4 regions of the Alistipes sp. Marseille-P2263 genome follow, and region 3 is predicted to be linked to each of the others. Evidence: riboswitches for the same ligand, from Rfam matches in the RefSeq annotation. Region 3 holds a riboswitch; each other region holds the start of a gene.
What was found. Region 3 has a riboswitch for cobalamin ahead of KB554_RS08635 (DUF5074 domain-containing protein). Riboswitches for the same ligand answer to the same signal wherever they lie in the genome.
Positions count from the first base shown of each region.

Region 1: another riboswitch for cobalamin. It lies ahead of KB554_RS02480 (DUF5074 domain-containing protein); the one in region 3 lies ahead of KB554_RS08635 (DUF5074 domain-containing protein).
Region 2: another riboswitch for cobalamin. It lies ahead of KB554_RS08005 (DUF5074 domain-containing protein); the one in region 3 lies ahead of KB554_RS08635 (DUF5074 domain-containing protein).
Region 4: another riboswitch for cobalamin. It lies ahead of KB554_RS07415 (anaerobic ribonucleoside triphosphate reductase); the one in region 3 lies ahead of KB554_RS08635 (DUF5074 domain-containing protein).

Region 1 covers NZ_JAGQEJ010000001.1:568,083-576,110, forward strand. The annotation lists gene KB554_RS02470 (6-phosphogluconolactonase) at 1-256, shown strand, start outside; gene nagB (glucosamine-6-phosphate deaminase) at 338-1,132, shown strand; gene KB554_RS02480 (DUF5074 domain-containing protein) at 1,336-2,424, opposite strand; cobalamin riboswitch at 2,599-2,806, opposite strand; gene fabD (ACP S-malonyltransferase) at 2,856-3,737, shown strand; gene KB554_RS02490 (ROK family transcriptional regulator) at 3,904-5,133, shown strand; gene KB554_RS02495 (GNAT family N-acetyltransferase) at 5,133-5,663, shown strand; gene galK (galactokinase) at 5,726-6,856, opposite strand; gene KB554_RS02505 (glycerophosphodiester phosphodiesterase family protein) at 7,098-7,862, shown strand; gene KB554_RS02510 (DeoR/GlpR family DNA-binding transcription regulator) at 7,981-8,028, opposite strand, start outside.
Region 2 covers NZ_JAGQEJ010000005.1:172,548-180,575, forward strand. The annotation lists gene KB554_RS07990 (hypothetical protein) at 310-1,053, shown strand; gene KB554_RS07995 (sensor protein KdpD) at 1,057-2,184, shown strand; gene KB554_RS08000 (ATP-binding protein) at 2,186-3,910, shown strand; cobalamin riboswitch at 4,091-4,315, shown strand; gene KB554_RS08005 (DUF5074 domain-containing protein) at 4,506-6,488, shown strand; gene KB554_RS08010 (PKD-like domain-containing protein) at 6,502-8,028, shown strand, end outside.
Region 3 covers NZ_JAGQEJ010000006.1:86,093-94,120, reverse strand. The annotation lists gene KB554_RS08645 (ABC transporter substrate-binding protein) at 1-235, opposite strand, end outside; gene KB554_RS08640 (TonB-dependent receptor) at 232-2,328, opposite strand; gene KB554_RS08635 (DUF5074 domain-containing protein) at 2,343-3,410, opposite strand; cobalamin riboswitch at 3,520-3,732, opposite strand; gene KB554_RS08630 (glycosyltransferase family 39 protein) at 3,751-5,505, shown strand; gene KB554_RS08625 (GtrA family protein) at 5,580-5,951, shown strand; gene KB554_RS08620 (polyprenol monophosphomannose synthase) at 5,962-6,687, opposite strand; gene KB554_RS08615 (DNA alkylation repair protein) at 6,725-7,435, opposite strand; gene KB554_RS08610 (hypothetical protein) at 7,449-8,028, opposite strand, start outside.
Region 4 covers NZ_JAGQEJ010000005.1:40,683-48,710, reverse strand. The annotation lists gene KB554_RS07435 (transcription antitermination protein NusB) at 1-222, shown strand, start outside; gene KB554_RS07430 (DUF1573 domain-containing protein) at 234-686, shown strand; gene yajC (preprotein translocase subunit YajC) at 762-1,085, shown strand; gene nrdG (anaerobic ribonucleoside-triphosphate reductase activating protein) at 1,161-1,646, opposite strand; gene KB554_RS07415 (anaerobic ribonucleoside triphosphate reductase) at 1,901-4,288, opposite strand; cobalamin riboswitch at 4,338-4,538, opposite strand; gene KB554_RS07410 (TIGR03905 family TSCPD domain-containing protein) at 4,658-4,906, shown strand; gene KB554_RS07405 (GlsB/YeaQ/YmgE family stress response membrane protein) at 4,992-5,249, shown strand; tRNA gene KB554_RS07400 (tRNA-Gln) at 5,583-5,653, shown strand; gene KB554_RS07395 (thioesterase family protein) at 5,801-6,175, opposite strand; gene KB554_RS07390 (DUF4294 domain-containing protein) at 6,305-6,880, shown strand; gene KB554_RS07385 (hypothetical protein) at 6,886-7,320, opposite strand; gene KB554_RS07380 (alpha-N-acetylglucosaminidase TIM-barrel domain-containing protein) at 7,639-8,028, opposite strand, start outside.

The DNA of each region.
Region 1 (8,028 bases), on a different contig from region 3:
CTACCGCGGCGCCTGGATGGAATGGGAGCTGGGCATGGTGGACATGGCCGTGCCCCTGTCGCCCGACGAGCTGATCATGAAGCGCCACGCCATCTACCGCCACCTGTCGCAGAAGGACATCATGCCCTTCCCGGGCGACGACCCCCGCGAGTTCTGGCAGCGCGCCGAAGAGCGCACGCAGAACACCGCGAAACTCTACGACCAGCTCGGCATGGCCGAATACCAGGCCATCGAGGTATTCGTCAAAATGTTCTGATCCGACAAAGCAACCGATAACGGACGGATGCCGCACATCCCCTCCGGGGCCGCGGCATCCGCCGTTCCTAAAAATTCCGTTATGCGACTTATCATCGAAAACACCCCGCAGCAGGTGGCGCAATGGGCCGCCAACTACATCATCGAGCAGATCCGCAACAAGGCGCAGCACACCTCGTCGCCCTTCGTGCTGGGACTGCCCACCGGCTCGACGCCGCTGGAGACCTACAAGGAGCTCATCCGCCGCCACAAGGCCGGCGACGTGTCGTTCAGGAACGTCATCACGTTCAACATGGACGAGTACGTCGGACTTCCGGAGGAGCACCCCGAGAGCTACCACTCGTTCATGTGGAACAACTTCTTCAAACACATCGACATCCTGCCCGAGAACGTCAATATCCTCAACGGCAACGCCGAGGATCTGGTCAAGGAGTGCGCCGACTACGAGGCGCGCATCGTAGAGGCCGGCGGCATCGACCTGTTCATGGGCGGCGTCGGCGAAGACGGGCACATCGCCTTCAACGAACCCTTCTCGTCGCTCAACTCGCGCACGCGCGTCAAGACCCTGACGCAGGACACGATCCAGGTGAACTCGCGCTTCTTCGGCGGCGACGTGAACCTCGTGCCCAAAACGGCGCTGACGGTCGGCGTGGGCACGGTGCTCGCGGCCAAGAAGGTGCTCATCCTCGCCACGGGGCCCAAGAAGGCCCGCGCGGTGCGTCACGGCGTGGAGGGATCGTACAACCACCAGTGGACCATCTCGGCCCTGCAAGTGCATCCCAACGGCATCCTGATCTGCGACGAACCGGCCGCCGGGGAGCTGCGCGTGGCGACTTACCGCTACTTCAAGGACATCGAGAAGGAGAACCTGATCTGACGGGGCGCCGCCGCTCCCGGCGAAGAAGAGCGCTCCGGTCCCGGAGACGGTCGCCGGCCTCCGGAAATGCAGAACGCCCCTGCCGCGAATCGTTGCGGCAGGGGCGTTCTCTTTTTCTTATCGGATGCGGACCCCGGAAAACGGCTCCGCAGGTCCGGGACAGGCGTCCCTCCGGGGAACGGCTCCCGGAACGGCCCGCCCGGCTACCGGAAGAGGATCATCGAGGGGAACCAGTATTCGGCATCCGTGTAGGGGAACGACTTCTTCTGCTCGCCCGTCGTCCCGTCCACGACATAGATGGTCGCATGACCGCCCCAGTCGGCGGTATAGAACAGGTAGAGATCGTCGCTTTCGGGATCGGCATTCAGCCCCGCACCGTAAACGGAATAGCGAGTCCCGTCCACCTCCGGAGCCGGGAAGAGCTTCTCCGCAGCGCCCGTGGCGATCGTGAACCGATAGACGTCGTAACCCGAAGAACTGCCCTCGACGAAATAGAGCGCATCACCCTTCTTCGAAGCATGCAATCCGGTCGGCGTATAGGCCCACTGGTTGTAGTAAACCGAGAGGTCGTCGCCGAGCGTCACCTCCTCCGAAGTCAGAGCCGTCGTGTTGATCTTGAAGAGTTTGTTCCCGGCAGCGGCCCACAGCATGCCTCCTGCCTCGGCGAAACCCGTCTTCGCGGCGGCAGGAAGGTCCTTCACGAAGGCGAGGGTCGAGGCGTCGTAAACCTTCACGACATCCCCCTCGCCGGCCGAAGCGGTGAGGAAAACACGCCCGTCCTTCACGACGACGTCGCCCCCCAAACCGCGCCCCTCGAAGAAGGCGTCGCCCAGCTCCAGCGGATCGAGCGATACGGAATAGGCGCCCTCGGAGGTGGTCAGCACGCCGTGCTTGCCGTCGATCAGCGCAAATCCGTAGGCCTGGCCGGTCAGCGCGCCGTCGGGCAGCGCCGATTTCTTCAGGAAGTCCTCGAGCCCCACCTCGACCAGCCAGGGCGTCTCCTTCGACACGAAGTAAACGTTGTCGTCGCTGCACACGGCCACCGTGCCGGTGTTGCCCAGCTTCTCGCCCTCGTTGTTCTCCTGGTAGAGATTGAGCGACCACTCGCCCGTCGTCTTATCGTAGTAGTTCACCGACGCCGGGGTCCGGCCGAAAGAGCCTTCGTTATAGACGTAGAATCCGCCCTGATACTTGTCGGAAGCGCCGGGGGGGGGCGGTGTCGTCGAGCCGTTGTCGTCGGAGCAGGCCGCGAAAACCGTCGCGGCGAGTGCGAAAAGCAATGATTTTTTCATCTTTCGGATCAATTATTAAAATAAGTACATAAAAAAAGTAAATCCGGTCTCCTTTCCCGGAGCCGAATCCCGCTTCGCACATACGCCCGACAAACCGATAGACAATCGCACCGACGCCCCGCAGGGCCGAAGTTCGACGCACCGTTCTCCGCAGCAACCGTTCGAATGAGGATTCTCCCTCGGGAGACGCAAGGCAGGTCTTCTGGCTCGTCCCAGCCGCGACGCCTTCCCGATTCATCCCGGAATCAGTGGCTTCAAGCGTGTCGCGGCAACTCTTGCGGAACTTACAGCAGCGGGAACTGCTGCCGATTCACACGGCATTCCCATTTAATCACGCGGGGCCTCGCCGGACCCTTTGTGAACCATTGCGGCGCAAAAATACGAAATAAATTCGTATCTTTGCCCCAGCTAACAAAAAATTCGCTGAAATCATGAAGCACGCATACGTTTTCCCCGGTCAGGGGGCTCAGGCCGTCGGCATGGGCAAAGATCTCTACGACAACGTTCCCGCTGCCCGAGAGCTGTTCGAGAAGGCCAATGAAATCCTCGGATTCCGCATCACGGACATCATGTTCGCCGGCACGGACGAGGAGCTCAGGCAGACCCGCGTGACGCAGCCCGCCGTATTCCTCCACTCGGTCATCATGGCCAAGGCGCTCGGCGTCGAACCCGATGCCGTGGCCGGTCACTCGCTCGGCGAGTTCTCGGCGCTGGTGGTGGCCGGGGCCCTCTCGTTCGAAGACGGTCTGAAACTCGTTTCGAAACGAGCGATGGCCATGCAGGCCGCCTGCGAGGCGCAGTCCGGCACGATGGCCGCCATCCTCGGACTGGACGACAAGACCGTGGAGGAGATCTGCGCGTCGATCGACGGCGTGGTGGTCGCCGCCAACTACAACTGCCCGGGGCAGCTCGTCATTTCGGGCGCCGTGGAGGCCGTGGATGCGGCCTGCGAAAAGGCCAAGGCCGCAGGCGCGCGCCGTGCGCTGCGTCTGCCCGTGGGCGGTGCGTTCCACTCGCCGCTGATGGAGCCGGCCAAGCAGGAGCTGGAGAAGGCGATTGACGACGCTCCCTTCCGGACTCCGACATGCCCGATCTACCAGAACGTGGATGCCAAACCCTATACCGACCCGGCAGCCATCAAGGCGAACCTCATCGCCCAACTGACGGCTCCCGTCCGCTGGACCTACATCGTGAAGAACATGCTCGCGGACGGCGTCGGAGAGTTCACCGAACTCGGCCCCGGCACGGTGCTCCAGGGCCTGATCCGCAAGGTGGACGCCCAGGCGACGGTCGAGTCGAAATCGACGTTGTAACCGATCCGTCCGCATTCCGCGGAAGGAGAGGGAACAGATTGAAAAACAATCTGTTCCCTCTTTTATTGTTCATTTTTGCAAATAATTTATTAAATTTATTAAGAATTTTTGCAGTCTATTGAAATAATTATTATATTTGTGCCGCCAGTTAAAAAAAGCGAAGAAAATGACATCATTGACCGAGTTCTTCAACAAACACGAAGACGACACCCTCAAGGGCATTTCGCATAAGAACAGCATCATCAAGCGCAACATCATCGCGCACATGGCCGTAAACGGCGAGTGCACGCTCTCGGAGCTGACCAAGGAGCTGCACATCAGCGTTCCGACGATCACCAAACTCGTGCAGGAGCTCGTGGACGAAAACATCGTCACGGACCTGGGCAAGGTCGAGACTCCGGGCGGACGCCGTCCCAACATCTTCGGCCTGGCCAACTCGGCGATCTACTTCGTCGGCGTGAACGTCGGCCGCGACAACATGCGCTTCATGGTCACCGACCTGCAAAACAACATCATCAAGGAGGAGAACGACTTCACCTTCGAGCTACAGGACCGTCCGCAGTGCCTCGAGCGCATCTGCACGAACATCGAGAACTTTATCGCCTCGTGCGGCGTGGAGCGGAGCAAGATGCTCGGCCTGGGCGTCTGCATGACGGGGCGCGTGAACCCCGACACGGGCCGCAGCTACAAATACTTCACCTCCAACGAGCAGTCGCTGCGCGACATCCTCGAGGAGCGGATCGGCCTGCGCGTGCTGATCGAGAACGACACCCGCGCCCGCTGCTACGCGGAGTACACGTGCGGCAAATCGAAGGAGGAGAGCAACGTGCTGTACCTCCACATGGGCCGCGGCGTAGCCATCGGAATCGTCGTGGACGGCAAGCTCTACTACGGCAAGAGCGGCTTCGCCGGCGAGTTCGGCCACATCCCCTTCTTCGACAACGAAATCATCTGCTCGTGCGGCAAGAAGGGCTGCCTCGAAACCGAGGTGTCGGGTATCGCCATCGAGGACAAGATGCGCCACATGATCGAAAAGGGCGTGAACACCATCCTCAAGAAACAGTACGACGAACAGCGGACCGTGCACATCGACGACATCATCAACGCGGCGATGAACGACGACAACCTCTCGATCGAACTGATCGAAGAGGCGGGCGAAAAGGTCGGCAAGGCCATCGCGTTCCTCATCAACACGTTCAACCCCGAGACGGTCATCGTCGGCGGCAACCTCGCGGCGGCGGGCGACTACCTGATGCTCCCGCTCAAGTCGGCGACGAACAAATACTCGCTCAACCTGGTTTACAAGGACACCAAGTTCCGCGTTTCGAAGATGACCGAGAGCGCGAACGCGTGGGGCGTGGCCATGCTTATCCGCAACAAGGTAATCGGCATCTGATGAACCTCGAAGGCCGCATCGTCCGGCTCCGGGCCGTGGAACCGGAGGACGCGGAGCTGCTCTACGCATGGGAGAACGACACCTCCGTGTGGAGCGTGAGCGGCACGACCGAGCCCTTCTCGCGGGCCCAGATGGAGCGGTTCATCGCGGCGCAGTTGCAGGGCGGCGACCTCTTCCGCACGGGTCAGCTGCGGCTGATCGTCGAGACGCGCGCCGAAGCGCGCCCCGTAGGCATTGCGGACCTCTTCGAGTTCGATCCCCTCAACCGGCGCGCCGGTCTCGGAATCCTGATCCACGACGAGGACGACCGCGGCCGCGGGTATGCCTCCGACACGGTGGAGACGCTCTGCGGATACGCCCGCGAACGGCTGCGGCTGCACCAGTTGTGGTGCAACGTGGGAACGGACAATGCGGCCAGTCTCGGGCTGTTCCGCCGCACGGGATTCGTCCCCGCAGGCATCAAACGCCAATGGCTGTGGACACCGGAAGGCTACCGCGACGAAATGCTGATGCAAAAGATTCTGGAATAGAAAAAAGAGGCTGACTAACGGTTGAAGTTAGTCAGCCTCTTTTTCCATGCAGCCGCTGCGGATCACTCCAGCCGCCGCGAACCGTCGGAGATCACCACGTCGTAAATCTTCGGCTCGTGGCCGTATCTGGCGTTGAACTTCTCCTTCGCCGTGGCGATGAAACGATCGTACAGCTCGTCCCTGACCAGATTGATCGTGCAGCCGCCGAAACCGCCGCCCATGATGCGCGCCCCGGTCACGCCGCACTCCCCGGCGAGCGTCGCCAGAAAATCCAGCTCCTCGCACGACACCTCGTAATCCTTCGACATGCCCCAGTGCGTCTCGTACATGCGCGCGCCGACCGTCTCGTAGTCGCCCTTCTCCAAAGCCTCGCAGACGTCGAGCACCCGTTTCTCCTCGCCGATGACATAACGGGCCCGTTTGTAGTCCTCCTCCGAGATCCGGTCCCTGACGGCATCGAGCTGCTCCATCGTAGCTCCGCGCAGGAACTCCTGCCCGAGCACCTTCGCCACACGCTCGCACGAGGCGCGGCGGTCGTTGTAGGGCGAACCCACCAGCTCGTGCTTCACGCGCGAATCGACGAGCACCAGCCGGTAGCCCTTCGGATCGAACGGGAAGTAGGCGTACTCCAGCGAGCGGCAGTCCAGCCGGATCAGGTTGCCCTTCTTGCCGAACACCGAGGCGAACTGGTCCATGATGCCGCAGTTCACGCCGCAGTAGTTGTGCTCGGTGGCCTGGCCGATCTTCGCCAGTTCGAACTTGTCGATGCCGCAGCCGCAGAGGTCGTTCAGCGCGAAGGCGTAGGTCGATTCCAGCGCCGCCGACGAGGACATGCCCGCTCCCAGCGGCACGTCGCCCGCGAAAACCGTGTCGAAACCGCCGATCGTCCCGCCGCGCTTGCGGATCTCGCGGCAGACGCCGAAAATATACCGTGCCCAGCTCTCGGCAGGCTTGTCCGCCTCCTCGAGGCCGAACTCCGACGATTCGCCCAGATCGAACGCATAGGCGCGCACACGATCCGTACCGTTGAGCCGGATGGCCGCCACGATGCCCTTGTCCACGGCTCCGGGGAAGACGAAACCTCCGTTGTAGTCGGTGTGTTCGCCGATCAGGTTGATACGCCCCGGCGAGGCGAACAGCACGGCGCCCGCACCGTAAAGCTCTTCGAATTTCTTGCTGACTTTCTCTTTCATCTCTTTCATAGCAGGTTTGTAGGTTATGGATCGCAACCGATCATACGAAGATAGGAAAAAATCCGGGCTTTTCCGAATTTTTCCTCCAAAAACGGCATCGTTCCGGTTCAAAACCGCGAAACGTGCGGAAAGACCGTCCGCAAGTACGGCAATTCACCGACAACCGATTGCCGGTCCGGGATTTTTCCCTATCTTTGCGACAGTTTCGTTTCACAAGCGCACAACCCGAAAACCGAACGATATGATCCGAAAGATTCTGCTCTCCGTCGCCCTGCTGTCGGCCGGAGGAGCCCTGCACGCACAACCCAAAGTAATCGCCCACCGCGGCTACTGGACCGCTCCCGGATCGGCCCAGAACTCCCTCGCCTCGTTCGCCAAGGCCGACTCGATCGGCGTTTACGGCTCGGAAATGGACGTCTGGCTGACGGGAGACGACAAACTGGTGGTCAATCACGACCAGGTTTACAAGGGAACCGACATAGACATGGCACGCGCCCGGGCCCGGGACATCACGCGGATCGTGCTGCCCAACGGCGAGAACCTGCCCACGCTCGACGAGTACCTCGAGGCGGTGGCGGCCCGTCCCGCCACCCGGCTCGTCCTGGAGACGAAGACGCTCGTCCCCTACCGACGGGAGGACATCGCGGTGGAAAAGATCGTCCGCGCGCTGGAAAGACACGGCCTTACGGAGCGGACGGACTTCATCTCCTTCTCGCTGAACGCCTGTCTGGAGTACCGGAAGCGGCTGCCCGAAGCCAATGTTTACTACCTGGCCGGCGATCTCTCGCCCGAAAGCCTCCGCCGCGTGGCCCTGACGGGTCTCGACTACTCGGCGGGCGTGCTGCGCCAGCACCCCGAATGGATCGAGCAGGCTCACCGGGCGGGACTCGAAGTCAATGTCTGGACGGTGAATTCGGAGGAGGAGATGCGCTATTTCATCGCGCAGGGCGTGGACTACATCACCACCGACTATCCCGAACGCCTGCAAGCCCTGCTGAGGGAGTAGGATTCCCGGAATGACGACACGGAACGGGCGGCAGAGTTTCTGCCGCCCGTTCCGCATTCCCGCCCGCCCGGAGGTGCGTATCCCCGCGAGCGGAACCGCGACGTCCCGCGCCGGGACCTCAGACCTCCACCACCGTCACCTCGATCCCCCGCTCGCGCAGCCGGTC
Region 2 (8,028 bases), on a different contig from region 3:
AAGCTGGATAAGCCGGCGAAACGATGGATCGTCGTTTCGGTCGTGTTCCTCATCGTACTGCTGATTTCGGACCTGGTTTGCCTGTAACGGCGGGCGGCTTCGCCCGGCGGGGCGGTTCGCCCGGACCGCTGCCGAGCCGAAGCCTCCGCCTTGCGGGAAACCGCAGGCCGCGGAACCTTCCGGATCGTCCGCCGAAGGCATGGGACGACGGTCAGGCCGTGTCGGCCGGGTCTGCATAGACCCGGCGCGGCGCCCTGAAACGAAAAACAACCCATTAACCCATTTTAAATAAAGCAGGAAATTTTTACTATGAAACGTTTTGTATTTGGTGTATTGGCCGCAGCGGCCCTTTTCTCCGCCGGCCGTGTTTCCGCTCAGGAAAAAGGAGTGTCGTTCAGCGGCGGTGCGGACATCGTCAGCACCTATCTCTGGCGCGGTGTCTATGAGGCGGGCGTGAGCTTCCAGCCCACGCTGGTCATGACCGCCGGCAACTTCTCCGCTACGGCGTGGGGGTCGGTCGATTTCGCCTCGACCACCTATAAGGAGATGGACCTGACGCTGGCCTATACGCTCGGCCCCGTGACGCTTTCGCTGGCCGACCTCTATTGGACCGGCGCCTATACCGACCGCGAGTCGGTGGACCGCAACTATTTCCGCTTCGGTTCCGACTCGCCCCACCGCGTCGAGGTGGGCGCCAGCTGGGTCGTATCGGAGAAGGTTCCCTTCACGCTGTCGTGGTACACGGTGCTCTTCGGCGCTGCCGACGTGAACGCCGAGGGCGAGCGCGCCTACGCTTCCTATTTCGAAGTGGCCTATCCCTTCTCGGTGAAGGGCGTGGACATGAAGGCCGGCGTGGGCATGGTTCCCTGGAATGCCGTCGGAACTTACGGCATCGACCGCGACTTCTACGTGCAGAACGTCTTCCTGAATGCCGGCAAGAGCTGGAACATCAAGGGCACGGAATCCATGTCGATCGGAATTTTTACCAATCTGGTTTGGAATCCTGCCATGGAAGATGTTAATTTTGTGGGAGGATTTTCCTTCAGAATGTAATTTATGGATACCGATACCAAACAGAGCGCCCGCCACTTCCTGGACCTGATCAAGCAGTCGCACCGGGGTAAGTTCAAGATCTATATCGGTATGAGTGCCGGTGTGGGCAAGACCTACCGCATGTTGCAGGAGGCCCACCAGTTGCTCGAAGCGGGGGTGGACGTTCGGATCGGATACATCGAGACGCACGGTCGTCCCGAGACGGAAGCCCTCGTAGCAGGGCTTCCTGTCATTCCGCGCCGCCGGCTTTTCTACAAGGGCAAGGAGCTCGAAGAGCTGGACATGCAGGGCGTCATCAACCTGCATCCCGAGATCGTCGTCGTGGACGAACTGGCCCACACCAATATCGAGGGCAGCATCAACTCCAAGCGGTGGCAGGACGTGATGCAGATTCTCGATGCAGGCGTCAGCGTCATTTCGGCCATCAACATCCAGCATATCGAGGGCGTGAACGAGCAGGTGCAGGAGATCACCGGCATCGAGGTGCACGAGCGCGTGCCGGACAGCGTGCTGGCCATGGCGGACGAGGTGGTCAATATCGACCTGACGGCCGACGAACTGATCGCCCGGCTCAAGGCGGGCAAGATCTACAAGCCCGAAAAGGTCCCCACGGCGCTCAACAACTTTTTCCGGCAGGAGAACATCCTCCAGTTGCGCGAATTGGCGCTGAAGGAGGTCGCGCTGCGTGTGGAGAAGAAGGTCGAGAACGAGGTGATCGAGAAGCCGGCCCAGCTTAGCGACCGTCTGCTGGCCGTGATCGACAGCAGCGAGAAGCGCGCCCGGCGCCTGATCCGCAAGACGGCGCGCATGGCCACGCACCTCAATGCGGGCTTTCTCGTGCTCTATGTGCAGAGCGACAGGGAGAGCACCGACCGGATTCCGCTGGCCAACCAGCGTTACCTGATCAACAACTTCGATCTGGCCGCGGAGTTGGGCGGCGAGGTGATGCGCGTGCATTCGAATCATTTTGTCGAGGCGGTCGCGGACGTGGCCATTTCCCGTAAGATCAGCCTGGTCTGCATCAGCAAACCCCGTTTCAAACTCCTCTCGCTGCTCGTGACGGCCGCGCGGATGCGCCGGTTGCTCAACCGGCTGGCGGGCATGAACATCGACTTAATCATTTTGTCGTGATATGAACCTACGATACAGATTGACATTGGGAATCGGCGTGCTGTTCGTCCTGATTCTGCTGCTCGGAGGACTCTCCGTCGGTTACGTGCGGCAACTCTCCGCCGCGTCCGGGAACATTCTCGCGGACAACTACAACTCGGTGCATTACGCCGAGGAGATGCTCCGGTCGCTGGACCGCCTCTCGCTGGATTCCTCGTCGCGGGCGACGCTCATCCGCAGCCTCAGCCTGCAGCGGCAGAACATCACGGAGGTGGACGAGAGCGAGGCCACGGCGTCGCTCGGCCGCCGCATCGCGGCCCTCACGGACACGGTGACTCCGGACCGGATAAGGCTCGTCCGCAGCGACCTCTACCGGATCATGGACCTCAACATGGCTTCGATCCGCATGAAAAGTTCCGAGATGGAAGCGCGTGCGGCCGACGCCGTGTGGTGGCTGACGGTCATGGCGGTCCTCTGCGTAGTGCTCGCCGCGGCCTTCCTCGTGCAGTTCCCGGCGGTGATCCTGCGCCCGATCGACAAGCTCAAGCGGGGCATCACGGAGATCGCCAACCACAACTACGAGGAGCGGCTCGACTTCGGGGGCAACCGCGAGTTCCGCGAGGTGGCCGAGTCGTTCAACGACATGGCCTGCAAACTCTCGGAATACCGCCGCAGTTCGCTCGATTCGCTCATGATCGAAAAGAAGCGCATCGAGGGGATCGTGAACAGCCTCCACGAACCGATCGTCGGACTGGATTCGGAGCGCAACATCCTCTTCATGAACGACGAGGCGTGCACGATCCTGAATCTGAAGCGCGGCGAAGTGATCGGCCGCAAGGCCGCGGAGGTGGCTCTGAACAACGATCTGCTGCGGAGGCTGATCCGCGAGCTCTACTCCGAACCGAAGGAGGACGAAGGACAGAAGGAGCCGCTGAAGATCTACGCCGACAACAAGGAGAGCTATTTCCAGATGGAGAACATCCCGCTCCATATCGTTCCGGTCGGCGGGCAGCGGAAGCAGTTCATCGGCAACGTGATCATCCTGAACAACGTGACGCGCTACAAGGAGCTGGATTCGGCGAAAACGAATTTCATCTCCACCGTCTCGCACGAGATGAAGACGCCCATTTCGTCGATCCTGATGAGCCTCCAATTGCTCGGCGACAACCGGCTGGGTTCGCTCAACGACGAGCAGAAAGCGCTGATAACGAGCATCAAGGACAGCAGCGACCGGCTGCTCAACATCACGGGAGAGCTGCTCAACATGACGCAGGTCGAGTCGGGCAAGCTGAAACTGATGCCCAAGATCGTCAAGCCGATCGAGCTGATCGACTACGCCGTGCATGCGACGCAGGTGCTCGCCGAGCGGTTCCACTGCTTCGTGGAGGTGGAATACCCCGAGAAGATTTCGAAACTCTTCGTCGATAACGAGAAGATCGCGTGGGTGGTGACGAACCTCCTGTCGAACGCCATTCACCACTCGCCCGAAAATTCGCGCATCATCGTGGGAGCCTGCCAGCAGGACAAGGTCGTGAATATCTACGTGCAGGATTTCGGCCGGGGAATCGACCCGCGCTACCACAAGAGCATCTTCGAACGCTATTTCCGCGTTCCCGGCACGAAGGTGCAGGGTAGCGGTCTGGGACTGGCTATTTCGAAGGAGTTCGTCGAAGCGCACGGCGGCACGATCACCGTGGACAGCCAGATCGGCAAGGGCAGTCGCTTTACGATCTCCCTTCCGGCCTGATCCGGATTTTGGTGTTATTTTTGGTGGCGCCGCCGGCACAAAGCCGGCGGCGTTTTTTGCGGGCGGCGCGCGGTGCATCCCTCCCCTGCCGCACGGCGGCGCGGAACGCCGTGCCGGGCCTCTGCGGCCGGAGCGATGAAAAAAATCGGGAAAAATCTTGTCGGATTCGTTTTTTTAGTCTATGTTTGTCTTCGCAAAGGTTTCCTTTCCGCACCCGGCGACGGGCCGCGGCGGGGAATGAAAAGGGAACGCAGTGAAAGTCTGCGACAATACCCGTTGCTGTGAGTTTCCGCTCCGTGAAGGAGCACGAGAGGTTTCGCAATCTTTGCCACTGGCCGCAGGCGCGGCCGGGAAGGCGCGGAACCGGAACGAGTCAGAAGACCTGCCTTTCGCATTTTACAGAGGATTTGTTGCCTGCGGGACTACGGGCGAGAATCAGAACAGCGATTTTCCCCCTGCCGTCCGGCCCGTCCCGGTCGCGAAACGCGAAATTTCGGAGGTGTGCGAATGTCCGTTTTGAATTTTCCGCCGTATCCTGCCAGGAGGATGCGGCTGATTTTTTTATCGGATATGTCAAACTTAAAAAACGGAAGGAATGAGAAAACTGGTTACACTTCTGATGCTCGCCATGCTCGGCATGGCGACGTGGAGCTGTTCGTATGACGACGACGACCTTTGGGCGGAAATCGACGGGATCAGGAACGAACTGGCGGCGCTCAACGAGAAGGTCTCTTCGCTGCGGACGGTCGTCGATGCGCTGGAGAAGAACAAGACGATCTCGGAGGTCGTCGAGACCGACGAGGGGTGCACGATCGTCTTCAGCGACAAGACTTCGGTGACGATCGCCAACGGGGCAGACGCCCCGGTCATCGGTATCGACCGCGTCGAGGGCGTTTACTATTGGACCCTCGGCGGCAAGGGTAATTTCCTGACGGACGACGAGGGGAACAGGATTCCCGTATCGGGCGAGGCGCCCGAGCTGGCGGTGGATGCCGAGGGGTACTGGACCGTTGACGGCGTGCGTGTAGAGGACGCTTCGGGCAAGGAGGTCAAAGCCTCGGGCAAGGACGGCGACGCCTTCTTCAGGTCGGTGACCGACGGGGAGACCGAGGTCGTTTTCGAACTGACCGACGGGCAGACGATCGTCATACCGAAGACCGGGGCCGTGTTCGGTTTCGTGCAGCCGGAGGACGGCCGCAGTTGCTTCGTGTTCGGTTTCGGGGAGCGGAGGACGCTGTCGCTGCGTGTGGCCGACGTGACCACGGCCGATTTCATGAACGTCCCCGAAGGGTGGACGGCATCGTTCGATCTGGCCGGCAGGAGCGTCACGCTGAAGGCTCCGGCCGCTTCGGATGGCGTTTCGTATGCCGGCGGCATCGTCACGCTGATCGGTATCCGCGCCACGGGCGAGACGGTGTTCGCTTCGGCCGAGGTGTGCGCTTCGGTGGATTTCACGGACGCCGGAGGCACGTTCGTCGTCTGCGAGGGCAACATGACCTCGGCCAACGGCATGCTGGTCTGGTACGACAAGTCCGGCAAGGAGTACGAGGAGGTGTTCGAGCAGGCCAACGGCGGCAAGGAGATCGGCAATGTCGTGCAGGATATGTTCATGGCCAACGACCGGATTTACCTGCTTACGCAGAACGGCGGTTCGATGAACGGGGCCGGACGGTTCGTCGTCTGCGACGCCCGGACGATGCGCATGGAGTATGCCGATCCGCTGGTTATCAAAACTCCCGAGGGCAAGGATACATGGCCGCAGCATCTGGTGGTCGTCAGTCCGACGAAGGCCTATGTGCAGTATTCCGAGTCGGGCATGGAAGCCACGTCGGGCATCTGCGCGCTGACGCTGGGCGACGGTTCCGTCGAGGTGGGCGCCACGGTGGAGGGTACTTTCGGGGCGTTCTCCACCGAAGGGGCCGTCAAGACCCGCATGGTCCTCTCCCGCGGCAAGCTCTTTGCCGGATGCGGCCACAGTCTGGTCATCGTCGATCCGGCGACGGATGCCGTCGAGAAGCGGATTACTTACGAAGGCCGTCAGGTCAAAGGTGTCGTCAAGGGCGCCGACGGCAATATCTATTTCGCGCTGGCCGGAACCTTCACCGGCAATCAGAACATGGGCGCCGATTTCACCTCCGCGGCGAAGATCGTGGGCATCGACCACGAGGGCCGCGAGATTCTGAATGAAGAACTGCCCGAGGCCGTGCGGTTCCCCGTGGCCACCTGGTCGCCTGCCGTCGGCATGTGCGCCGACTTCACCGGTCCGTACCTCTATTTCGTGGATACGGACTCCTTCAGCGCGACCACCGTGACACGTTACAACTACGAGACGAAAACGGCCGACGTGCACTGGCTTTCGGCCGGCGAGACCGTTTACGGCATCATGGGCCAGCATCCGACGACCGGAAAACTGTGGGTCGGCATGTCGAATTACGTGAGTTCGAATATCTGCGTGTACGACGTCTCGGGCGCTTCGCCGGTTCAGGAGAGCCGTTTCTCCTATTCCGCGCAGAAGGGCGCGAGCCCGGCGGGCATCGACTTCGCCTATCGTTACACGTCGGAATGGCTCGGCAAATGATATGCGCAGTCCGATGAGAAAAGCCGCGATCGCGCTGTTCGGCCTTCTTCTGACGTCGTTCGCCGCCTGCAACCGGGATGGGGTCATCGAGGCGGATGCGTCTCCGGCTCCCGTCATCGCGCTCGACAGCGAAACGGGCGTGTACACGGTGAAGGCAGGGCGCGAACTGACCATCAGCCCCCGTTACGAGTACGCCGACGACGCCCGTTTCAGTTGGACGGTGGACGGCCGGGTGATCGGAGAGGAGCCGTCGCTCGTCTTCCGCGCGGAGACCGTCGGGAAGGTTTACGTGCTGCTGGAGGTTTCGACCCGGTACGGTACGGCGAGCGAGGAACTGCGCGTGGACGTGACGGCGCTCGAAGTGCCGACCGTTTCGATTCCCGGTGCGGAGGAGGGCTTCACGATCCTCACGGATTCCGATCTGGTGCTGAAACCTTCCGTGGCCGAAGTCTCGATCCCCGTCTCCTACTCGTGGAGCGTGGACGGCAGGGAGGTTTCTACGGAGCGGGACTATACCTTCCGGAGCGCCGAGGCCGGGACCTATGCCCTGCGTTTCGCGGCCTCGAACGAAGACGGGACGGATACCGTCGAGTTTTCCGTGCGGGTCGCTGCGCCCGAAGACATGCCGTTCGGCTGGACGTTCGAGCGGACCGAGTACAATGTCTCCGCAGGCCGCACCATCCGCCTCATGCCGCTCGACGTGGTAAACGCCTTCGATGCGGAGTATGTCTGGACGCTCGACGGTAAGACCGTGCAGCGGGGCGCCGATCCCGCCTACCGTTTTACCGCGGCGGAAGAGGGCGAACACCGCGCGACGGTGACGATGCGCAACTCGCATCTGTCGGTGTCGCAGACCCTCACGGTCCGTGTCTGCCCTCCTGCCGGACGCTACTACCGCCCCCGTTCGGCGACCAGCGGCGCCGACTGGAACCGGGTGTACGAGTTTCTGCCCGCTCCCGGGCAGTTCGTCAATGAGAATTGTACCGCCGCGACGATGGAGGAGGCCTGCGCCTATGCCGAGGACCGGATGATGCGGAACACCTACGTTTCGCTGGGCGGTTTCGGCGGGTATATCGTCGTGGGCTTCGACCACAGCATCGACGCTTCGGGCGGCTACGACCTGGCCATCGTGGGCAACTCGTTCGAAGGCTCCTCCGAGCCGGGGATCGTCTGGGTCATGCAGGACGAGAACGGGGACGGGCTGCCCAACGACACGTGGTACGAGCTGAAGGGTTCGGAGACGGGCAAGGCGGAGACGTTGCAGGATTATGCCGTCACCTACTACCGCCCGCGCGGCGCCGGAATGGAGACGCGCTGGACAGACAACCGCGGCGGCAGCGGGTCGATCGACTACCTGAAGCAGTTCCACGACCAGGGGTACTACTACCCTGCGTGGGTGGAGGCGGAGAGCTATACGTTGCGCGGAACACGCCTCGAAGCCCGCAACTACGACCAGTCGGGCAACGGCTCCTATTGGGTCAATGCCGCGTACGAGTGGGGTTATGCGGACAATTTCAGTCCGATCGACCGTCTGACCGAC
Region 3 (8,028 bases):
TGCGGGCGATGAAGAGCGCCGTGGCGGTTCCTTCGGCGGCCCCCTGCCACGGGGTCCGGGTCCGTAGGATCGTGCTTTGCAGGCCCTCGGCCCCGACGATTTCGAATCCCGCGGCGTAGGCGGGGCGGTAGATGGTCGTGCGGAACTCCTCGAGCGAGGTTCCCGGACGGGCGCCGCAGGCGGCCAGAAGCAGCGCGGCGGCGCAGAGCGTGAAGCGGCGGAGCGGTCGTATCATTTCGCGATTCGGTTTTTCTTTCCCCATTTGGGTTTGACGTTGATGAAGAATTCGCAGTTCATGCGGGGCATGGGACGCGAGAGGACGGAGAGGTACTCCTCGTTGAAGAGGTTGTTGATCGTCGCCTTGAGCGAAAGGTCGGCCCGGCGGAACGCGAAGCCCTTCTCGAGCGAGAGGTTGTTCATCACGTAGGGCGTGAGCCGTCCGGTGAGCGTGATGTCGTTGCTCGACATGGTGTAGCGTTCGCTGTAATAGCAGAACTGCCAGAGCAGCCCCCACGAGCGCCATGCGAGGCGTCCGGTCGCCGTGCCCGAGAACTCCGGTTCGTAGGGAAGCTGCTTGCCCACGGACTGATCGGCCGGGCTCATCGGTTCGCCCACGTTGATCGACGGGGACCACGAGAAGGTCCCGTCGAGGTCGAGCTTCAGTCCGCGGGCCAGCATGACGGACAGGTCGCCCCGCACCTCCACGCCGTAGGCGTGCACCTCCTTGATATTCACCGGCGAGAAGAATCCTTTGGTGGTCGGCAGCCAGAGAATCCAGTCGTCGATCCGCTGGTCGTACCACGAGGCCGAGCCCGAGAGCGTGTAGATCGCGTCACGTCCCACGGCGAACGACAGCCCGGCTTCGTACTGGACGCCGGTTTCGTTCTTCAGGTCGGGATTCCCGCCCGGCAGGAAGTAGAGGTCGTTCAGCGTCGGGAAGCGGAAGTTGCGCGACACGGAGGCTTTCGCCACGACGTTGCCGCGCTTCGAGAGCAGGTAGTCGGCGAAGAGGGCCGGAACCGTGGCCCATTTCGTGCCGTAGAGCTGTTCGCGCAGGACGGCCGACAGGCCGAGCCGCTCCGCGGGCCGCCATTTGGCCGACACGGCGGCGTCGATCTCGACGCGCCCCTGGTCGTAGCCCACGATCGCCTTGTCGCCCTGCTGCAGGACGATGTTCTTGTCGGCGCTCCGGACGAAGTGCTGGTGCAGCGCGATGTCGGCCGTGAAGAGCCACTCGTCTCCCACGGCGTATTCTCCCGCCGCCTGCCCGTAGAAGGTGTCGATCCGGCTTCGGGAGCGGGTCATGGAGGTCATGATGCCGTTGCCCGGGTCGCGGCGGTAGTCGTAGGCCATCCATGTATGGATGTATCCGGCCTTCGCGCCGACCTTCCAGTCGCGGCGCAGGCGGTCCCACGAGAGGACGCTGCGGAGCGTGTGCTCCCGCTGGCGGTTCTCGAACCGGGTGTCGTCGGCGTAGTCGGTCGTCAGCAGCGGCAGTTCGCGGTTCGAGTTGATGTACCAGGCATTCAGTCCGAAGCGGTCGCCGCGGCCGGTGTTGTAATAGATCTCTTGCAGCACGTGCACGTCGTCGAACGCGCCGCTCTTGTTCCGCTCCACCGGATAGTACGACCCGACGATGTTCATCTCCTCGTCGTAGATGTTCTCCTTCTTGTCGCGGTTGCGGTATTTGTAGTCGTTCCGCGAGGACTGGTAAACGGCTCGGGTCGATACCTGCCAGTGCTCGTCGCCCCACGTGAGACGCAGGAACTCGTCGAAGGTGCGGTACATGCCGATTCCCTGGATGTATTGCAGGCCGAATCCGTCGGCGGCGGCCGGTGCGGTCGAGAGCTTCACCACGCCGCCCAGCGCCCCGCCCGCCTCATTGACCGACGACGTGCCGTGCAGCAGCGAGGCGTCGTCGATGAAATACGACGGGATCATCGAGAAGTCGGTCATGCCGAGCATCGGGTTGTTGATGCGCATTCCGTTCCACGTCACCTGCGTATGCGAGGGTCCCGTGCCGCGGAACGAGACCGTCGAGAGCGTCGCCCGGCCGTACTGCTTGACGAAGAGCGGGGAGTTGAACGTCAGCACGTCGGCGATCGACAGGGCGATGTTCTCCTTGAGTGTCACCGAGTCGAACGTCGTCCGTTCGACGCCGATCTCCTTCATCGGCCGCCGGCCCCAGATCGGAACCTCGCGGATGGCTATGTTCCGCTCGGGCCGGGCCTCCGCGGCGGCCTCCTGCGGCGGCTGCGCGCCGCCCTGGGCATGGAGCGCCGCCGGAAACAGCAGCGCCGCGACTATCCGAACCGTCGTCTTTCTCATACTTCCTGTATCCGTTATTTCCAGCAGAATGCGCCGGGGATGATTCCCACATAGAACCGGTCGATCTGTTCGCCCTCGGCCGTATAGCGATAGACGATACCCTGCTGCTGGTAGTCGATGGCGTCGGCCACATAGACGTCGCCGTTGTGCGGATCGACCGTCAGTCCGTAGTATTTCGTGTCGCGGTACTCGATGAAGGGGCGCACCGGCACGCGCTCCTCCTCCACCTGCATCCGCCAGATGTCCCTGTTGATCCAGTAGAGCGTGTCGCGCGTTCCGTTGAGCTGCACCTCCGAGGGCCAGTCGCCCAGCTTGAACCGGAACTGCTTCTCGACCTCGAACGTCGCCGCGTCGATGCGGTAGAGCGACGGGGCTTCGTAGCCGTAGGGCGACCCTTCGTAGCCGCCGTCGGTGATCGTCCACAACTTGTGGTTCTTGTCCATCACGAGCGACGTGGGTTGGATGCCGACCGTCAGTTCGTCCACCACCTCGTCGGTCTCGGTGTCGATCTTCAGGATGCGGTTCTGGTACGACCAGCAATTGACATAGACGTACTTGCCGTACTGCACCATCTGCTCCGTGGAGCCCGATTCCATCGTCATTCCGGGGCACTCGATGTAGCCCGTGATCTCGTAGCGTTTGGGATTGACGATGAAGATGCGGTTGTCCCAGATCTGCGTCACGTAGGCCTTTTCGTCCGAAAGGAAGTGGATGTAGCGCGGCGAGGTGAGGTCCGTGATGCGTCCCACCTCCCGGAAGGTGTCGATGTCGATGGCGAAGATGACGTGCGAATTGTTCACCACGATCCAGCCCACGCCGTCGCGGACGGTCATCGACTGCGCCACGTCGCCCAGCTTGAAGCCGTTGGCGCGGAAGAAAACCTCGTTCTCCACCCGTTTGGTCTTGGGGTCGTAATAGGAGAGCGTGGCGTTGCCGTACTGGAAATTTCCCTCGTTGGTGACGAACAGTCCCCGCCCCGAGGCCGAGAACTCCTCCGTCGTGCCGTAGTCCCACTTCATGCAGCCCGCGAGCAGCATGAGGCAGCCTGCGGCCGGGAGTGTGTATCGTATGATCCGTTTCATGTTCCGCAAACCGTTCGTTCGGTACGGCGGCGCGCCGGCGGGACGGTGGGGAGGGGAGACCGGAGAACGGTGCGCTCCGACGATCCGATTCCGACCCGAAACCCGCGGGTGCAAATCCGTACGGCAAGGCAGGTCTTCTGACTCGTCCCGTCCGCCGCGCCTTCCCGGTCTGTCCCAGTGGCAAAGAGTGCGGCAAAACAGTTTCTCCCCGCAGGGGAGGGGACTTACAGCAGCGAGCACTGCTCCGGATTCTCACCGGATTCCCTTTTCATCCGCGCCGCGGAGAACGGCCGGCGCGGAAACCTTGCGACCGCAAAGGTAGGGAAAAATTCGGAATATTTTGCTACCTTTGCGGTCCGATATGAAGGAGTCGCTCAAAAGATCGTTCGCCTCGCTCGGGGCCGACGGGCTCGTTGCCCTGTGGCTCGGGGTGTGGTGGTGCGCCAACCTGATCGAGGCGGGCTGCACGGAGCTGGCCAACGACGAGGCCTATTACCACATGTTCGCCCAGCGGCTCGCATGGGGCTATTTCGACCATCCGCCCGTGACGGCGCTGCTCGTGTGGCTCGGGGAGCGGCTCTTCGGCGGCGAGCTGGGCGTGCGGTTCTTCTTTACCGTGTTGCAGCCGTTCTATCTCTGGGCGTTGTGGAGGCTCGTCCGTCCGGCGGATGCCGTGCGGCGCGATGCGACGCTGTTCGTCATGCTTTCGGCCTCGACGCTCCTGTTGCAGCTCTACGGCTTTATCGCCGTGCCCGACGGGCCGCTGCTGGCTTCGTCGGCGGTTTTCCTGTGGACGTTCCGGAACTTCTCGGAGGGCCGCCGCCTCGCATGGCTCTGGATGGGTGCGGCGATCGCGCTGATGGCTTACAGCAAATACCACGGCGCCCTGGTGCTGCTCTTCGCCCTGGCGGCCAATCCGCGGCTCTTCGCCCGCCCGGCGCTCTACGCTTCGGGAGCGGTCGCCGCCGTGCTGCTCGTGCCGCACCTCGTGTGGCAGTACCACCACGACTGGGCTTCGTTCGTCTACCACCTCTCGGCGCGCAACTCGGTTTTCCGTCCGGGCTACGTCGTCGAGTTCCTCGCCAACATGCTGGTGGTTTTCAATCCCTTCCTCGTGCCGATCTACGTGCAGGCATGGCGGAAGACGCGGCCGCAGTCGGCAGTCGGCCGGGCGCTGAAACTGCTGCCCGCGGCCTTCATCGGCTTTTTCCTCCTCTCGTCGCTGCGCGGCTACGTGCAGCCGCAGTGGGTGATCGTCTCGGTCTTCGGACTGATCTATGTCGCCTTCGCCTATGTCCGCCGCCATCCCCGCACGCGGCGGTACGCGATGGCAGCCGGCGGTGCGACCCTGCTGCTCGTCGCCGCCGTGCGTGCCGAGATGATCTTCAATCCGCTGGGACTCCGTTTCGAGGTCTTCGACAATTCCGAGAGCTACGGCGCCATCGCCGCCGAGGCGCAGGGCCGTCCGGTCGTTTTCCACCACGGCTACGCCGTCGCGGCCAAATACGCTTTCTATACGGGCGGCGAAGCCTATTGCCAGCCCAATATCCGCTATCGTACGCACCAATGGCAGTTCCGCGACGACGACTCGCGTTTCGCGGGCCGCGAAGTGCTCGTCGAGTGTCCCCCCCCCGGGATAGCCGACACGACCGGACGCGTGCGGACCGTCCGGCTGGCGAACGGGCGCAGCTTCACGTGGTTCGTCGATCCGGATTTCCGCCCCGTGCGCAAGGTCGGTGTCACGATCGGAGGAATGCCCCGGCGCGTCGCTGCGGGCGATACGCTGCGGCTCCGGCTGCGCTTTTCGAATCCTTACGATTATGCGATCCGTGTGGGCATGGAGCCGCAGGGCGTGCGGCTGTCGATGCTCTGGAAGCACGGCCGCTTCCGCGTCGAGGAGTTCCCGCTGGAGGACCGTTTCACGATTCCGGCCGGCGGCGAGGTGTCGCACGAGGTGATCTTCCCCGTGCCGCAGCGGCTCTCCGGCGCGCAGTTCGAGGCGGGCTTCGCCCTGTGCCGCGAGGGCTATACCAACTGGTTCAACGGAAAACCCGTCCGGACGGAGGTCGCGGCGGCGGAATCCGGTAAAGAATGAAACCCGTCCCCCGGGAGGGACGACAATATGAGAACGGCGGGCGGTGTGCCGTCCGGTGAGAGAGTCAGTCAGTTATGATCGAACAGTTTTTGAAATTCTGCGTCGTGGGAGGTTCCGGTCTCTTCGTGGACTTCGGAATCACCTATCTTTGCAAGGAGTGGCTTCGCCTGAACAAGTATGCGGCCAATTCGCTGGGATTCCTTTGCGCCTCGACGACCAACTATGTTCTGAACCGTCTCTGGACGTTTCACAACGAGAATCCCGACATCGCGGGGCAGTACCTGCGTTTCCTGGGCATCGCGGCCGTGGGCCTGGCGATCAACAACGCTACGATCTATCTGCTACACAATTGTTTCCGTCTGAATTTCTACCTCGCCAAACTCTTCGCCACGGGCGTGGTGACCTTCTGGAACTTCTTCATGAACTACTTCTTCACGTTCCTGTAGGGGCGGGCGTTCAGCGGGCGGCTTTTCTCCGTATCTTCCGCAGCGGCAGTCCCAGCACGCCGAAGAAGGCTTCGCGGAAGATGCCGCCCGACATCTTCGACACACCCTCGCGGCGTTCGACGAAGATGATCGAGACCTCCTTGAGTTTCAGCCCCAGCCTCCAGGCCGTGTATTTCATTTCGATCTGGAATCCGTACCCCTTCATGCGCACCGCGTCGAGGTCCATCGTCTCCAGTGCGCGGCGCGAGTAGCAGACGAAGCCCGCCGTGGCGTCGCGCAACGGCATGCGCGTCACCAGACGCACGTAAACCGAGGCGAAGTAGGACATCAGCAGACGCGACATCGGCCAGTTCACCACGTTCACGCCCTGCACGTAGCGCGAACCCACCACCACGTCGTACCCTTCGGCCGCCGTGCAGGAGAGGCGCACCAGATCGTCGGGATTGTGCGAGAAGTCGCAGTCCATTTCGCAAATGTAGTCGAATCCGTGTTCGAGTCCCCAGCGGAATCCCGTGAGGTAGGCCGTGCCGAGCCCCTGTTTTCCGGAGCGTTCCAGGAGGTGGAGCCTCCCGGGGAACTCCTGCTGGCGTTCCCGGACGATGGCGGCCGTGCCGTCGGGCGACCCGTCGTCGATGACGAGCATTTCGAACGCTTCCTCGAGCGAGAAGACCTTCGAGATCATCGCCGAGATATTCTCCTTTTCGTTGTAGGTCGGAATGATTACGAGCTTGCGCATGGGCGGGACGGTTTTGGTTTCGGGGGCAAATATACGATTATTTTGCCATTCCGCCCCTCTCCGCCCTGCTTTTTCCGGCACGTTTGAGCCGTCGGAGCGCCTTTTTGTCCGCATCGCTCACCCGGTAGGACTCCGCGATTTTCCGCAGCGACCTGTTGAACGTCCAGTCGTCGAGCGGGCAGTCCCGCTCCAGCCACCGGCGGGTGATTTCGGGGCATTTCACGAAGCAGACCGACACGGCCCACGCCACGCCCATCCGGGCGTAGTACCCTTCGTGGCGGACGGCGCCCAGCAGTCCGAGCAACTGCCCGATATGTTCCGCATCCGCGAAATTGCCCAGCGCCATGACGACGGCGAACCGTATGTCGTACTCCGCTCCGGAGCGGAAATAAGGCCGGATGAAACGCCACATCGGTTCGCGTTCGGCCGCTTTCAGACGCCAGCAGAAACAGTCGCATACGGCCCAGTTGTCGATCTTCGGCACGAAGCGCGCGACGTGGCGCAGCTTCTCCTCCGGCGTGCATTTCGCGCAGGCGATGACGAGCCCTTGCAGCAGCCGCTCCTCGAAGTAGAACCCTTCGGCCGTGTCGAGGTAGGCGCGCCACTCCCCGCGGGCGATTTCCCGGGCGATCCGCCGCAGTTGCGGGATGCGGATGCCGATGACATGCTCCTCGCCCGGCATCAGCGGCGAGATGAACTCCCGGTAGCGGGGTTCGGCCATTTCGAGCAGTTGTTCGCGGACGGTCATCGTGCGGCGCGGGTCATTCGCGGCGGGTGACGGTGCGGTAGCAGCCGATGCCGCACACCTCGGTCGAAATTTCGCCCACGCCGTTTCCGGCCTTGGCGTTTATGCCCGTCTGCACCTTCACGTAGTCGATCTGCGGCAGGTCGGCCGGCTGCCCGTCCGCATCCACGGCGTCGGCGATCCGGAAGCGGTTCTTCGCTCCCGTGCGGTCGGTCGCGGACCAGTTGTCGGCATAGCCCCATCCGAAGGCGGTCATGATGTATTTGTTGGCGGCCTCGTCGAAGGTCACGTTGTTGGGCAGCCGGACGCCGCGGTAGGTGAGCGACGGAACCCATGCCGGAACGTAGCTTGCCTGGGAGTGCACGCCGATGCGGTCTATGGTTCCCTTTCCGTCGCGGTTGTCGTGCCATTCGGCCGCGATGCCCTCCTCGTCCGACGGGGCGTAGGTCGCTTCGTAGTCGTAGAGCGTTTCGTCGTTGTCGTCCTCGCTGCCGCGCAGCCGGTACCATGTGCCCGGTGCGCCGTTCTCCCGCACGGCGACCCAGACGACTCCCGGCTCCGAGGAGCCGTCGAAGGCGTTGCCCGTCACATAGAGG
Region 4 (8,028 bases), on a different contig from region 3:
CGCATCGTGTTCATGGACAACCTGATCCTCGCCACGGCGATGGCCGAGCTGATCTCGTTCCCGTCGATTCCCGTGAAGGTGACGCTCGACGAATGGATCGAAATCTCGAAGTATTACTCCACGCCGGGCAGCAGCACCTTCATCAACGGCGTGCTGGACAAGATCGTGGAATCGCTCACGGCCGAAGGCCGCATCAGGAAGGCCGGCCGCGGGCTGATCTGACCCTCCCCGCCATGCGCCGCACCGCCCCGCTTCTGCTTACGGCCGCCCTGCTCTGCTCGTGCGGCGGCCCCGCTTCCCGTCCGCAGGCCGGTTCGGACCGGGCCGAAGCGGTCCGGTCCGGGGAACGGAAAGGCCGGATCGTCTCCCTTTCGGACGTGTTTTTCGAACGGGGCGGGACGGACACCGTCCGCTTCGGCCGCCTCCGGTCGGGCGAAACGGCCGTCGTGCGCTTCTGGATAGCCAACGATTCGCCGCAGACGACGGCCATCCTCTCCTACGACCGCAACTGCGGCTGCACGACGCTGAAATTCAACTCCGAACCGATCGCACCGGGGGATGCGCAGCGAGTCGAAATGAGCTTCGATTCGCGGGGCACGCGGGGCTGGCAGCTCAAAACGCTCGACGTGACGCTGGCCGGAGCGCAGCGCCCGCTGCGGCTTTACGCCGAAGCGGAGGTGGAGTGAGGGCTTGCAGATTCGCCGATATTTCGTATATTTGCCGTGCTGAACCGAACAAACACTTAAAAAGCGAATAAGATTATGATCGATTTTCTTCAGGCAGCGGCGCCCGCACAACCTCAGCCGGGCTTCATGCAACAGTACAGCTTCATCATTATGATCGGCCTCATGGTGCTGGTCCTCTGGCTCTTCATGTGGCGGCCCGAAGCCAAGCGCCGCAAGCAGATGCAGGCGTTCCGCGACGGGCTGAAAAAGGGCGACAAGATCATCACGGCCGGAGGCATCTACGGCACAGTGAAGGAGGTCAAGGAGACCACCCTGCTGATCGAGGTGGACGGCAACGTGACGCTGCGCATCGACAAGAACATGGTCGTGGCCGACAATTCGGACCTCCAGCGCCAGTAGAGGCCGCGCATCATACGAAAAAGAGCTGCAAGGATTTGCAGCTCTTTTTTTCATATCCATCACCGGAAACGAAAGTCAGCCGAACAGATGCAGCGCCGCGACGTCGATGAGCCGCTGGTTGCGGCTGCCCCGGAAATCGAGCGACAGGTCGCGCAGCGCCTCGACGTAGCGGCCGTCCACCAGCGTGTCGATCCAGCGCAGGCACTCCCGGCGCGCCGGGTCCGCGAGGCACTCCTCGAGCGTATAGCCCGTATAGCACCAGACATTCTGCCCCGTGCGCTCCCGCACCCGGCGCAGAAAGGCCGCCATCGCCGCGGGATGCAGCAGCGGATCGCCGCCGCTGACGGTCACACCGTCCAGAATCGGGTTCGCCGCGATCGCGTCGCAGATCCGCTCCGTCCACTCCGCGGTCAGCGGTTCGCCGCCCAGCGGATCGTGGCTCTGCGGATTGTGACACCCGGGACAACAGTGCGCACACCCCGCGAAATAGATCGCGTAGCGCAGGCCGTAGCCATCAGAGATGGTTTCGGGATAAATGGCCAGGATGCGGAGTGGTTCCATCGGCAAAACAGGGTCAGATATACATTTCCTGCGGAGACGATTTAGGAATTCGGACGGAGCCGTCTGCGGCACGCGCCGTCCCCGGCGCGGGTTGCACATGCGCCAAACATGTCCGCCCCTGCCGGAGTGTCCCGAACAGAAGAGCCCCCGCCAAGACGGGGGTTTGGTGGTGGGTCGCACTTGCAAACACGGCCGAAGGCCGTAAAGAAGCGAGGGCGGAAAGTGAAACGACAGACATAATCGCCAAAAGCGGATTATCTGTGTTTTACCCGGTCGCGCTCCTCGGCCTGCTTCGCGGAGTTCCACGATTCGAGACTGCCCGTCAGGTAGCCCGTGATGCGGCGCATGCGCGAGATGTTGTCCGAACCGCAGACGGGACATTTCGAGTAGATCACCCCGCGGTAACCGCACTTGCGGCAGGTGTCGATCGGATGGTTGATCGACCCGTAGCCGATGCCCGAATCCTGCATCACCTTGACGATCTTGAGAATCGCCACGGGATTCTTCTTCGCTTCGCCGTCCAGCTCGACATAGGTGATATGGCCGCCGCGCGTGATGGCGTGGAACGGCGCCTCGAGGCGGATCTTCTCGACGATCGACACCGGTTCGCGGACATCCACATGGAACGAATTGACGTAGTAGTCGCGGTCGGTGACGCCCGGAATCTCGCCGTAACGCTTGCGGTCCATGCGCGTGAAGCGACCGCTCAGCCCCTCGGCCGGGGTCGCCAGCACGGAGTAGTTGAGTCCGTAGCGGGCCTTGTACTCCTCGACCACGCGGTTCATCGTCAGAACGGCATCGTAAAGCGTCTGCCACGCCTCCTTCGAGGTGGCGTGCCCTTCGCCGTAGATGGCCACCATCGCGTTGTGGCCGCCGATGAAGCCGATGCCCAGCGTGCCGTGCTTCAGCACGTCGCCCACCTCGTCGTTGGGTTGCAGCGTGCCGCCGCCCTTCCAGACATCGTTCGACATCATGAACGGGAACTGCCGCGCGAGGGCCGTGCGCTGGAACTGGTAGCGCTCGTAGAGCTGCTCGGCGATCATCGAGGCCGTCTTGCGAACCGATTCGAGGAAGATCTCGCGCGCCTCCTTGCGGATGGCGTGCTTGTTGCCGTCGGGAATCAGGTCCGAAGCCTCACGCACCGCCTCGATGGCCAGCCGCGGCAGGTTCATCGAGGTGAACGAGAGGTTGCCGCGGCCCCACGAGGTCTTCTCGCCGTGCAGGTCCTCGAAGACGCGCGTGCGGCAGCCCATCGTGGCCACCTCGTAGCGGAAGCGGTCCGGGTCGTCGATGCACCACTTCTCATGGCGGTTGAACGGCGCGTCGAGGAACATGAAGTTGGGGAACAGCGCCACCGAGGTCGTGCGGCACGCCTCGACGAGCAGGTCGAAATTCGGCGTCCGGAACCGGATTTCGCCCGCCAGCGCCTTGTCGAAATCCCGGACGGCCGCCCGATAGTCCTCCTCGCACCACGAAACGCCCTCCTTGACCTTGAAAATCTGAATCGGGAAGACGGGCACTTCGCCGTGCCCCAGCCCCTCGACCGTGGCGGAGAGCAGTTCGCGGATCACCATGCGCCCCTCGGGCGAAAAGTCCGTGCCGTAGTTCACCGAACTGAAAACCACCTGATTGCCGCCGCGAGAGTGCATCGTATTGAGGTTATGGATGAATCCCTCCATCGCCTGATGCGTCTCCTTGCGCGTGGCCTTGTAGGACTGTTCCCAGATGCCGCGCAGCTCCTTGTCCGAAAGGCCGATCCCCGCATCGGCGAGGGCCCCGCCCAGCGCGGCGATCCGCTCGTCGGAGAGCTCGATCGTCGGGAGGTGTTCGGCGCAGAGGGTTTTGAGCCGTCCGCGGTCCGGCTCCCCGGCCCCTCTGAGCACGCAAAGGAACGACACCGTATCGACGACGTGCTTGCGGAAGGTCTTCAGCACGCCCGGAGCCATGAAACGGTCGAAGGCCGGAATCGACTGCCCGCCGTGCTGTTCGTTCTGGTTGGTCTGGAAGACGATCGTGGCCAGTGTGGCGTAGCTCTGAATCGACTGCGGCGTGCGCACCGAACCGTTCTTGGTGGAGAAGCCGCGCCGATAGATGTCCTCCAGATCGTACTGGATGCAGGTCGTGGTCTTCGTGGGATAGTAGTCCAGGTCGTGAATATGTATGTCGCCGTCGCGGTGCGCGCGGCCGTGGCGCACACCCACGAGGTACTTCAGCGCATAGTCCTTCGTGATCTCCGAAGCGAAGGTCATCATCTGCCCGGCGGGCGTGTGCGACGACATGTTGGCGTTCGAGAGGTTGATGTCGTTCTTCTCCACCGTCACGATTCCGTCCATGACCCCCTTGATCGACGAACGGCGGTCGCGCTCGACGTTGCGCCACTCGCGGTAGATGATATAGCGTTTGGCGATCGAGGGATTGAGGCGCATCAGCCGCTCCTCGACCATGTCCTGAATCTCCTCGACCGAAATCTCGTTCTTCGAAATCGCTCCGGCGACCTCCGCCGCCACACGGGCGATGGTCTGCTCCTCGTCCGTGATGCCGCCCGCACGGTAGGCTTTCGTGATGGCGCGGACGATCTTCTCCAGCGAGAAAGGCTCCGTCTTGCCATCACGTTTGATGATGGAAATCTGTGCGTAATCCATTGTAAACGAATATATGTGTTTCACAATAGGCCCCGTTTCCCCGCAGGACCGGACATTGCTGCGCGGAGGCAGGTCTTCTGACTCGCGCCGATCCGCAGACGCCTTCCCGCTCCCCGCAGGGAACAGTGGCTCGAGACGTGTCTGCGGCCTATGACGCTTACAGCAGCGGGAACTGTCCGGGATTCGCACCCGGTTCCCTCTTATCCCTCCGTCCGGCGGACGAAGGGAAACCTCCGCAAGGACAAAGGTCCGCAGAATCCGGAGCAATTCAAAGCCCCCGGCACAGAAGTTTTCAACATTTTGTGAAAGATTCCGCCCGTCTTCCCCCGCATTGCGCTATCTTTGCGCCGCAAACGACAATTACGACTCATGATCCGGAAAATATCCTACACCTGCCGGGGAACCTGCTCCCGGCAAATCGACATCGAACTCGACGGAGAGACGATCCGCAGTGTCGTCTTCACGGGCGGCTGCCACGGCAACACGCAGGGCATCGCGGCGCTCGTCAGCGGCATGCGGGCCGAAGAGGCCATCGCACGGCTCGAAGGCATCGACTGCCGCGGCAAGGGAACCTCGTGCCCCGATCAGTTGGCCCGCGCGCTGAAAACGGCGCGCTGACGCGGCGGACGCGCACCGCGGCCCGGAACCGCAGGCGGGTACGGATTTTGCACTCGGTCTTCATGTCATCAAAAAACGAAAGACTATGTATTTCCTATGGTATCTGCTTATCGGGCTGGCGGCCGGATGGATCGCCAACCTGCTGGTCAAGGGCAGCGGCTCGGGCCTTATCGTCAATCTGATCGTCGGACTCATCGGCGGCGTGCTGGGAGGCTGGCTGCTCTCGCTCTTCGGACTCGTGGCGGCGGGCACGCTGGGCAGTCTCGTCACGGCCGTCATCGGAGCGATCGTGCTGCTCTGGATCGCAGCGCTCGTCTCGCACCGTAAAGCGCGCAAGGCATGAGACCGCGGCGCGACGACCGGAAGGCGCCGGGAGACTACGGAGCTCCTCGCCGGACGCATCGACGACGCGACGTCGTGCGGACCGGCCGTACCGGAGCACGTGCCGGACGGCCGGAAACCGGGAAGGAATCCGGACGGGAGGCGGGGACGCCGCAGTCCGGAGCGCCCTGCGGCGATCCGCCGCGGAATTCCCTCTCCGGAGAGACCCGCGGCCGGACGATCCGGAAAATGCGGCGGACGACAGACAATCAGCCAGCGTAAAAGATAATCTGCCCGCACAAAATTGGATATTGGGATTTTTTACGTATCTTTGTGCCGCTTTCGAGCGAATGTTTGAGCTGTGGTGTAATGGTAACACAGCAGATTTTGGTTCTGTCGTTCTGGGTTCGAATCCCGGCAGCTCAACACGAAAGGGAGAGGTCCGCGAGGACTTCTCCCTTTCGCAATTTCCGCACGTAACCGGCGGCCGCCCCGCCCTTTCCGCGGAGGACGGGGAAGCCTCCGCGGAAAGGGCGGCGGGAAACCGCTCCGGATCCCGAGGATCCGGCCGGGTCACTTCACCTTGGACATGAATTTCGCGCGGTCCACCACAAAACGCACGTGAACCCCCTCGCCGATCATTCCTTCGGCATCGCGGGCCCCGACGTTGAAGGTCAGCTTGCGCCCCTCCGCCTCAGCGAGGATGGCCGTGGCCGTGATCTCGGCCCCGAGCCCCGAGGGCTTGATATGGGTCACGTTCATCTCGGCGCCCACGGTGGTCGCCCCTTCGGGCAGCGCGGCGGCCACGGCCCGCATCGCGGCGTTCTCCATGAGGGCCACCATCGCGGGGGTGGCGAATACTTCGAGGTCGCCCGAACCCATCGCAACGGCCGTATTGCCGGCCGTTACGGTCGTCGTGCTCCGGGCGGAAAGTCCCTTTTCCAACATACGATCTCTCTTTTCGGTGTTACGTCAAACGATTTTTGAATTACCTTTGCCTCCGGACCGCATCCGCTCCAGCGGCGCCCTGTGCATTCGGGGTGCACAGGCTGCGCAAAGGTAACGATTTTTCCGATCATGAAGAAACGGCTGGCCCTTCTCCTCGTCGCATGCACGGCCGCGCTCTCCGGAGCGCTGGCGCAGGGCGGCCGCGGCTTCCTCAGACAGGAGTGGATCGTCGAACGGGGCGACTCGATCCCGTTCGTGCACATCCTTCCGGTCTGTGTCTTCGACCGTCCGGCGGACCTGCGCCGATATCAGAAACTGGTGCGGGCCGTCAAACGCGTCTATCCCGTGGCCAGGGCCGCCCGCGCCAAGATGGCCGAAATGGAGGGCGAACTGCTCCGCCTGCCGGACAGGAAGGCGCAGAAAGCCTATATCCGGGAAGTCTATCGCCAGATCAAGGAGGAATACACCCCCGTGGCCAAACACATGACCCGCACCGAGGGGCGCGTGCTGCTCAAGCTCATCGACCGCGAGACGGACTATACGGCCTACGAGGTGCTGCGCGAATTCCGCGGCGGATTCGTGGCCGGATTCTGGCAGGGCGTGTCGCGCATCTTCGGACAGAACCTCAAGTCGGAATACGACAAGGAGGGTGAGGACCGGATCATCGAGCAGATCGTCGTCTATTACGAAGCCGGACTGCTGTAAAACAGTCAGAACGTCAGGGCAAGGCCGCCGCTGAGGCCGACAAACGAGCGGTGCGGCGGACCAAGCACCCGGTCAGGGCGCGGTATCCCCTCATCGAAACTGCGCGTCAGGTAGTAATGGTAGGTGAAGTCGATGAATAGACGGACACGGCCGATCGGCAGATTCAACCGTCCTCCCGCATCCGCCGTACAGACAAATCGTTGCCGGATGTCATACAAGCCCTCGTCCTGCGAATGGATCGGGCCGAAGAGCAGGCCGGGCATCAGGCCCGCATGCAGTTCGAACACCGAAGGAACCTCCGGCACGAAGGTTTCGAAAAGGATCCGGCCGACGGAGGGGGCCGCCATATCACGGTCCGGATACCAGGTCCCGTTGTAATAACAGCCGTCGGGCGAGGAAGTCGGCATGCGCCGCACGCCCGAGCGCCAGGAGAACTGCAACGGAACAGAGGCGTACTGTCCGTCGTGCAGGGGCGAGGTAAAGAGGTTGAACCCCGTAGCGCAGGCCGATCTCCTTGTTACGGACCCGCTTTCTCACGAAGGCGGGATCCGGAGCGGATTCGGAGACGGGCTGCGCATGGAGCGCAACAAAGGCGAGACATCCGGCAAGGGCGGTCGTTAGTCGTTCCATGTTCGGCATTCGGGCAAATGCGGTATTTCCGGCAAATATAGCCTTTTCGGGTCAATCTGCAAATCCGACGGCCGAAGATGCCGAAGATACGGCACAAAACGCCAAAGACAGCTCCTTCGAGAACGGGGCTACATGCGGCGCAGCCGGGCGGCGAGCGTCTCCATCTGGCGGCGGAACTCCGCTTCGGTGCGCGGACGGGGATTGCGCGGCGTCATTTCGCCGAGCGGTCTGGCATAGAACGCATCCACGATCGGCTGCATCTCCATCCGGACGGAGTCGTAGGTCAGCACACGCTCCCGCGACTTCAGCTCCCGGTCGATCTCTTTCATATAGAGGTCGAACTCGGGCAGGTAGTAGTAGTCGAACAACTCGCTGATGTAGGTGCGGCAATAGCTGTTCTCGGCGTTGCCCTTGAGCGCCTGCTCGAATGCGGGATTGATCGGAGCGCGGACCTCCTCGATCCGCCGCAGGGAGGAGAGCATCGAGTAGTCGTCGTGCAGGGCGAGCACGTCGCGCAG